DNA from 2 places in the Micromonospora sp. NPDC049102 genome. Region 1 is predicted to be linked to the other one. Evidence: riboswitches for the same ligand, from Rfam matches in the RefSeq annotation. Region 1 holds a riboswitch; the other holds the start of a gene.
What was found. Region 1 has a riboswitch for S-adenosylmethionine ahead of thrC (threonine synthase). Riboswitches for the same ligand answer to the same signal wherever they lie in the genome.

Region 1 (4,414 bases):
GCGCCGCCTACCCCGGGCGTCCAGGGCGCGCTCGTTGCCCCGGATGCGCGCGGCGTCGACCTGTTCCGGTTCCCACTGCACGTCGCCCAGCGGCGCGTCCGTCATGAGCCGGCCGTCCAGGTAGGCGACGTCCGCGACGTACTCCGGTGGGGTGGTGCCCTGCCAGGAGACGGACCGGTAGCCCTCGGCGTGGGGCTGCGCGTCGGCCAGGGCCGCCCGCAGCGCGACCCGGTCGATGTCGGCGATGGTCAGCCGGCGACGCACCTCGGCCAGCGCGGAGTGCGCGCCCATCGCGGCGGCGAACGCGTGACCCGCCACCGTTCGGGCCGGACCGCCGGGCAGGGTGGAGACCGTCATCGCCGTCACCCGTTTGCGGTCGTGCTGGCGCAGCAGGCGTACCCCGTACTCGCGCAGGGCCCGGCCGACACCCCGACGCCGCAGGTCCGGATGGACCGTCAGCTCGGCGGTGGCGTTGTCGGTGTTGTCGAGCTGCGGCAGGTCGAGCTGGAGGTAACCGGCGGGCGCACCGTCCAGGCGGGCCAGCGCCCAGAGCGAGCGGGTGCCGGGCATCGGGGCGTGGAAGAACCCGTCGAAGCGTTGCCGGCAGGACGGTGGGAAGTCCGGCAGGTCGGCCTCGGTGGCCGCCGCTCCGACCCGGTACGCCTCGTCGACCGCCGCCCGGTCGGCGCCGTCGAACGGCACGATCGTGATGCTCATGCCGGTGAGCCTGACAGCCGCAAAAGCGACAGGGCCAGCGATTATTCGCTGGCCCTGTCGGACGTGGTCGGGAGGGGCATTCGCACAACGCCTCCGGCGTTGGGTCGCAAGAACTTCAAAAGTCTTCGGCGAAATGCCCTCCCGCACGGAGCATCTTGCGCCGTCCGGTTCCTGCCGTCAAGTCCTGAGCGGCGGGTTTTCCACACTCACAGCGAAAACCCAGTCACCGGGCGGATTCAGCCCAGAAGCCCCGCGTCCCGGGCGGCACGCAGGGACGGCTTGATGTGGTGGGTCGGCCCGACCTGTGCGGCCACGGCGTCGATGGTCTTCAGACCCTCGCCGGTGTTGAAGATGACCGTCTCCGCCGTCGGGTCGAGCCGGCCGGACTCGACCAGCTTGCGTAGCACGGCCGCGGTCACGCCGCCCGCCGTCTCGGCGAAGACCCCGGTGGTACGGGCCAGGTCGCGGATGCCGGCGCGGATCTCGTCGTCGTCGGCGTACTCCATCCAGCCACCGGTGCGGCGCACCGCCTCCAGTGCGTAGAGGCCGGCGGCCGGGTCACCGATGTTGAGCGACTTCGCGATGCCGGTGGGCTTGACCGGGATGATCGTGTCCGTGTCGGCGTGCAGGGCCGTGGCGATCGGGTTGCAGCCGGCCGACTGCGCGCCGAAGACCTTCCAGCCGCCGGCCGGCGCGTCGACCAGGCCGATCTCGACCAGCTCGGAGAACGCCTTGTCAATCTTGGTGAGCAGTTCGCCGCTGGCCATCGGGATCACCACCTGGGCGGGAATCCGCCAGCCCAACTGCTCGGCCACCTCGTAGCCGAGGGTCTTGGAACCCTCCGCGTAGTACGGCCGGACGTTCACGTTGACGAAGGCCGTGTCCTCGAACTCGTCGGTCTCCACCAGCTCACCGCAGAGCCGGTTGACGTCGTCGTACGAGCCGTCGATGGCGACCAGTTCGCCGCCGTACACGGCGGTGGTGATGACCTTGCCCTGCTCCAGGTCGGAGGGGATGAAGACGATCGAGGGAACGCCGGCGCGGGCGGCGTGCGCGGCCACCGAGTTGGCCAGGTTGCCGGTGGACGCGCAGGCGAAGCGGGTGAAGCCGAGCGCCTTGGCGGCGGTCAACGCCACCGAGACGACCCGGTCCTTGAACGAGTGGGTCGGGTTGGCGCTGTCGTCCTTGACCCAGAGCGGCGCGGTGATGCCCACCTCGGCGGCGAGGTGCGGGGCCGCCACCAGCGGGGTCAGCCCCGGGTCGAGGGTGACCCGGGTGGCGGGGTCCTGGCCGGCGGGCAGCAGCGCGGCGTACCGCCAGATGTTGTCCGGGCCGGCCTCGATCTGCTCGCGGGTCACGGTGGCCAGCGCGGCGGTGTCGTAGTCGACTTCCAGCGGGCCGAAACACTCGTAGCAGGCGTGCTGGGCGGCGAGCGGGTAGCGGGCCGAACAGGCGCGGCAGACGAGGGCACGGGCGGGGCTGGCGGAGGTGTCGATGCGGGAGGCGGCGAGCGTCGACGTCATGTCGAGTCCTCTCATCTTTCCCCGCATCGCACGGTGCGGCGGGGACGGAATTGGCACCTGCCCCGCGGGTCGCTCAGCGGTGAGCGCGCGGGGTGGTTGCCGGGGCGTCGTCGGGCCGTATCCCTCAGCCCCTCTGGATGAGGTATTCAGTTGTGGTGCCGAGTCTAGGACAACGCCGTCCGCCGCCTCTACCGCGGATCCCAGGGTGTGGGTCAGCGGGCGATCTGTATCGCGAACGTGGCCACGGGGACGAGGTCGATGAACAGGGCCGCGTTGGCGGCGCCGATCCGCTGCACGCCATCCCGGCCTACTGACCGCGTTTCTCTGCCCGGATGCCCGGCGGACCCCGCGCCACCTTCGCCCCTTGGCTGCGATCCCCGCGCTGGGCAGGCAGGACCCCGCACCCTATGGAGCCGAAGCCGCGCGGATCATGCGGACAGCACCGCGGTGGGGCAGCGGCCCCAGAGCGTTGCACGGGGTCGCCTTCCAGCCTGGCCGGTGAGGATCTCCCCGACCTGGCCGCCGCTCTGACCTGCGCCGGCCAATCGCACCCCACCCGCGCCGCCCGGAGAATCCATCAGCTTTTCGGTGGACAGTTGAAGACGGCTGCAGACAGGTCGTTGAGTTCTTTGGCGTGGTTAGGCATGTTTCTCCCCAGGTCGAGGAGAGCGCTGACCCATTGGTCTTTCTGCTGCAGGTCGAGTTTGTAAGAATTGCCTTTGATGAACTCTCGGGCGTCTTTGAAGTTTCCAGTCTTCATATCGTTGATCATGCCGAGCAGCGACACCGTCACGGACGTGGCGTCGGGGTCGTCGCCGATTGCGGTGACCATCGACGCCAGACGGGTCGTGGTGAGATCGCTGACGTACCCCGATTCGCGTTCGGCGACCTGCTCGAGACCGAACGCGTCCAGAAGGGTGGCGGGGCGGTTCGCATCGGCGGCGGCGTAGTCGAAGACGACGTTGGCGTGGCCGGTGGCACCGAACTCCAGGACAGGCGCGAAGACGCTCAGCGCCGGCTGGTTGGGCACCCGTCCGATCATCTGCTTGACGTGGGTGAGGTTGGTCGACATGTCCTGCGGCGACCAGCCCAGACTGTTGAAGATCGTGCGACTGGTCGGCAGATCCTTGGCCCAGATGAGTTGGCCGAGGTCGTCGCTGATGCGGGCCACGGCATCGGTGGGGCGGGCGAGTTTGGCTGCGGCGTCCAGGACGGCGATGGTGATCCGGGACCAGAGCTCGCTGGAGGATTCGGTACGTCCGCCTGGTCGGGCGAGGCTGACTTTCCATTTGGTATCGATATCGAAGTTCGAGCCACTTTCCTTCGCACCGACAGAAGAGTGGTGCAGGACCGCGACGCCATACTTCTCTGCCACATTCAGCAGGTCGGCATCGACGGGGCCGCGGCGCACGACGATCGGCAGTTCGGCCCGCTGGGCGAACTGTTCCAGGAGATAATTCAGTGCATTGATGTCGGCGACAGCTGCGGCGCGGTTTTCGGCCTCGTTTTCAGCGCGCCTGTTGAGTTGCGGGGTGCCCAGCACGATGGCGGTGTGCCCACTCCCGGCGGGGCCGACCAGACCAGCGAGATACTTGACAAGCGACTGAGGAACGCCTGCGCTGTTGGTGGAGATGACGTACACGTTGGGATGACTGGTGGAGACGGAATCCGTCAACCGCAACGACCACGTCGGCGGCTCTGCCGCCTCAACAACGCTTCCCGGCTCGGCGGCGACAGCGGCGTCTTGCGTGGCGATGGGGGCGAGCAGGTTGCGAGTGCGCTCCGGATTGCGTATGCCCAGCGCCGCCAATGCAGCGACCGTCGGACCGTTGCCCACGGTGAGCAGCGTGCCGTGCTCGTCGGTGAGCGCCACACCAGCGTCGGTGCGAGCACTTGCCAGATTTGGACCGTGCTGAATGAGCATCGCCGCGCGTCGGCCGGGCTTTTGATTGCTCACGGGAACGTCACGAATCTCCCGAATTCCGCCCGCGGCGAGTCGGAATCTACCGTCATCGCCGAGCCTCGTCCCGGACACGAAAACGTCCGTGAGTCCGGCCGTCTGCGTGGAGTGCACCTTCACCACGCCGGCAGCAGCCAACAACCGCTTGTTGCTTTGTGGCAGTAGAACGAACAGCCGAGTGGCGAAATCGTTCAGCGCGGTGGTGCCGCTCGCG
Region 2 (4,414 bases), on a different contig from region 1:
GACGCGACCGCCCACATCGACGAGAACCCGTTCCTGCCCGGCGGGCTCAAGGGTCACGAGGTGGTGCTCACGCTGCTGCTCGTGGCCCTGCTCGGCGCGGTGTTCCTCAAGGGGTTCGGCGAGGCCATCGGGATCGCCGTCGTCCTCGTCGCGGTCTACCTGTCGCTGAACGCGGTGGTGATCGCCGACGCGCTGTGGCGGGTGGTGAACCACCCCAGCGCGGTCGGGGACTGGAGCACCGCGCTGCGCACCGGGCACGGCGACCCGCTGATGGTCGTCGCGCTGTCCCTGCTGGTGTTCCCGAAGCTGGCGCTGGGGCTGTCCGGCTTCGAGACCGGGGTGGCGGTGATGCCGCACATCCGGGGGGACCGCCAGGACTCGGAGGATCGGCCGCTGGGCCGCATCCGGGGCTCGCGGCGGCTGCTCACCACCGCCGCCGCGACGATGAGCGTCTTCCTGATCACCAGCAGCGTCACCACCACCGTGCTGATCCCGCCCGAGGCGTTCCAGCCGGGCGGGGCCGCCAACGGCCGGGCGCTGGCCTACCTGGCCCACCAGCATCTCGGAGGGGTGTTCGGCACGGTCTACGACCTCTCCACCATCGGAATCCTCTGGTTCGCGGGGGCGTCCGCGATGGCCGGGCTGCTCAACCTCGTACCCCGGTATCTGCCCCGCTACGGCATGGCACCGACGTGGGCCCGCGCGGTCCGGCCGCTGGTGCTGGTGTTCACCGGGGTGGCGTTCCTGATCACGGTCGTCTTCTCCGCGAGCGTCGACGCGCAGGGCGGCGCGTACGCCACCGGGGTTCTGGTGTTGATCACCTCGGCGGCGACGGCCGTGACCCTCGCGGCGCGGCGGCGGCGTCAGCGCGGTCGCGCGGTCGCGTTCGGGGTCATCGCGGTGGTGTTCGTCTACACCACCGTGGCGAACGTCGTGGAGCGTCCCGACGGTGTGAAGATCGCCGCCTGTTTCATCGGCGCGATGATCCTGGTGTCGGCGCTGTCGCGGGTGTTGCGGGCGTTCGAGCTGCGGGTCGACCACGTCGAGCTCGACGAGGTGGCGACCGGGATGATCGACGAGCGCGCCGACCGTCGCATCCGCCTGATCGCGCACGAGCCGGAGCGCCGCGACCTGACGGAGTACCGCGACAAGCTGGCCCAGGCCATGGCGGACAACGACTTCCCCGACGACAGTGACGTGATCTTCGTCGAGGTCCGGATCACCGATCCGTCGGACTTCGAGACCGGGTTGCTGGTGCGCGGCAGCGTGGCGCACGACCACTTCCCGGTGCTCAGCCTGGCCAGTTCCTCGGTGCCCAACGCACTGGCCGCGCTGCTGCTGGAGATCCGCGACCGCAGCGCGCGACGCCCGCACATCTACTTCGAGTGGACCGAGGGCGGTCCGGCCCGCAACGTGCTGCGCTACCTGGCGTTCGGGCAGGGCGAGATCGCCTCGGTCACCCGGGAGATCCTGCGCCGTCAGGAGCCGGACCAGACGCGCCGGCCGCACGTGCACGCCGGTTGACCTGCTCGTCGGGCACGGGCCAGGGCTGGTGAGCGTGGTCATATCGGCTGGACGACCGACCAGTGGCTGCTGCTAACCTCGACGCAGGTCATGAGCGCCAGCGACAAGCCCCGGCTCGCTGGCCGGCAACCCTCCTCCGCGGTGGGGTGCCCCGGGTGAAGACCAGGCACCGGCAGGACGTCGGTGCAAGCGTGGCCTGGCACCCAGGTCAGCACCAAGACCCGGGAGACCGCATGTACATCCTCAGCCTCACGCCACCGGCCGTCCGGCGCATGCCGGCCCTGACCCGGCGTCGGCACGTGGACCTGATGCGAATGCGCAGCGCGGCGTGTACCGCCGCCTGAAGCGCTAACCCCTCCCCTCCCCGCCCTCCCCTCCCCTCTCCACCCTCCCCTCTCCACCCCGCCCACACCTCCCGGGCACCCACCCATCCGCGCGACCCCTCGCGTCGATCATGAAGTTGTTGCCCGTCCGACCGGCGTGTCGAGGCAACAACTTCATGATCGACGGGGTCGACCCTGTCTTTTGGAGATAACTGTGCGATTTCTTGGTCGATTTGTTGTTGTTGGGGCGGTTCTTGTTGCTGGTGGGTTGAGTGGCTGCGGGGGCGGGGGTGGGGATGGTGGCTCGGCGGCGGGTAGTGGCAGCAACCCGTACGGTCTGGCGCAGCCGGGTGTGCTGCGGGCCGGCACGCTGACCGACGCGCCGCCCAACGTGTACCTCAAGGACGGTAAGTTCACCGGCTTCGACAACGACCTGCTGACCGCCGTGGCCGGCGAGCTCGGCCTGCGGGTCGAGTTCGTCGGTACCGACTTCTCCGCGCTGCTGTCCCAGGTCAACAACCACAAGTTCGACGTCGGCAGCTCCTCGATCACCATCACCGAGGCGCGCAAGAAGACAGTCGACTTCGGCAACGGGTACGACTTCGGCTACTTCGGCCTGGACGTCCCGGCCGGTTCACCGATCAGCGGGTTCGACCAGCTCGCCGGCAAGCGGGTCGTGGTGGTGCAGGGCACCGTCCAGGACGACTACGCCACCGGCAAGCAGCTCGACCCGGTGCGTGTACCGGACTACAACGGCGCGATCAACCAGCTCAAGGCGGGCACCGCCGACGCCTGGATCGCACCGGCCGAGATCGGCGAGAAGTCGGCCGCCGACAGCAACGGCAAGATCACCGTGGCGGCCAAGCAGCTCAGCCCCGCCCCGACCGCGTACGCCGTCGCCAAGGATGGCGACAAGCTGCGCGAGGCGCTGAACAAGGGCCTCGACGAGGTGATCGCCGACGGCACGTGGAGCCGGTTGCAGGCCCAGTACTACCCGGGGCGGCCCATCCCGGCCGACTTCAAGCCGGGTAGCGGCACGGCGGCGGCCCCGGCCACGCCGTCCGGGTCGGCGCAGCCGTCCGCCTCGACGGCGTCCTGAGCGACAAGCGGTGACGAGCGAGCGGGACGGTAGGAGAGGCGAACGATGGATCCGTTGAGCACCCTGTGGGAGACGTTCTTCGACGCCGACGCGATGCGCGAGGCGCTGCCCGAGATGCTGACCGTCGGGCTGCCCAACACCCTGATCCTGGCCGTCTCCGCCGCCTTGCTCGGCACGGTGCTGGGTCTGCTGCTGGCCGTGGCCGGCATCTCCCGTAGTCGGTGGCTGCGCTGGCCCGCACGGGTCTACACCGACGTGTTCCGGGGGCTGCCAGCCGCGGCGACGATCCTGCTGATCGGCGTCGGGCTGGCCCCGCTGGGCATGCAGGTCTGGGGACCGGAACCGTACCCGCTGGGCATCCTCGCGCTGTCACTGATCGCCGCCGCGTACATCGGGGAGATCTTCCGCTCCGGCATCCAGTCGGTGGAGGCAGCGCAGTTGGAGGGCGCGCGGGCGCTCGGCTTCTCCTGGGCCGACGCGATGCGGCTGGTGATCATCCCGCAGGGCATCCGGCGGGTGCTGCCCGCCTGGGTCAACCAGCTCATCGCGCTGATCAAGGATTCCAGCCTGGTGTACTTCCTCGGTCTGGTGGCCAGCCAGCGGGAGTTGTTCCGCATCGGGCAGGACTACGCGGCGACCACCGGCAACGAGTCCGCGCTGCTGCTGGCGGGTCTGTTCTACCTGGCGTTGACCGTCCCGCTGACGCACGTCGTCAACGCGATCGACCGGCGGTTGCGCCACGGCCGGCCCACCACCGCACCCGCGGACGACGAGGACGAGGACGACCCAGCGCTGACTGGCATCCAGGAAGGAGACCGGCGATGACCACCACCGCGACCACCACCTCGGTCAGCGTCGACGCGCGTGACGTCCACCTGGCCTTCGGGTCGAACCGCGTGCTGCGCGGCGTCGACCTCAGCGTGCCGCGCGGCGCGACGGCCTGCGTGATCGGCCCGTCCGGTTCGGGCAAGTCCACTCTGCTGCGTACGCTCAACCGACTCATCGAGCCGGACCGGGGCGACGTCCTGCTGGACGGGCGCAGCGTGCTGCGCGACGACCCGGACGCGCTGCGCCAGCGGGTGGGCATGGTGTTCCAGCAGTTCAACCTCTTCCCGCACATGAGCGTGCTGCGCAACGTCACGTTGGCGCTGCGTCGGCTCCGCAAACTCGGCGAGGACGAGGCCGTCCAGGTCGCCCGCGCGCAGTTGGAGCTGGTGGGGCTCGCCGGTAAGGCCGACGCCCGGCCCGCGCAGCTCTCCGGTGGTCAGCAGCAGCGGGTGGCGATCGCCCGGGCGTTGGCGCTGCGACCCGAGGTGATGCTCTTCGACGAGGCCACCTCGGCACTCGACCCGGAGCTGGTCAAGGGGGTCCTCGGGGTGATGGCCGACCTGTCCGCCGCCGGGATGACCATGGTGGTGGTCACCCACGAGATGGGCTTCGCCCGGCAGGTCGCCGACACCGTCGCCTT

Region 2: another riboswitch for S-adenosylmethionine. It lies ahead of ACGFH9_RS17445 (ABC transporter substrate-binding protein); the one in region 1 lies ahead of thrC (threonine synthase).

The regions. Positions count from the first base shown of each region.
Region 1 covers NZ_JBICTE010000003.1:140,411-144,824, reverse strand. The annotation lists gene ACGFH9_RS05295 (GNAT family N-acetyltransferase) at 1-717, opposite strand, end outside; gene thrC (threonine synthase) at 954-2,240, opposite strand; SAM riboswitch class I at 2,249-2,384, opposite strand; gene ACGFH9_RS05285 (hypothetical protein) at 2,818-4,414, opposite strand, start outside.
Region 2 covers NZ_JBICTE010000016.1:49,733-54,146, reverse strand. The annotation lists gene ACGFH9_RS17450 (amino acid transporter) at 1-1,524, shown strand, start outside; SAM riboswitch class IV at 1,611-1,722, shown strand; gene ACGFH9_RS17445 (ABC transporter substrate-binding protein) at 2,116-2,946, shown strand; gene ACGFH9_RS17440 (amino acid ABC transporter permease) at 2,992-3,771, shown strand; gene ACGFH9_RS17435 (amino acid ABC transporter ATP-binding protein) at 3,768-4,414, shown strand, end outside.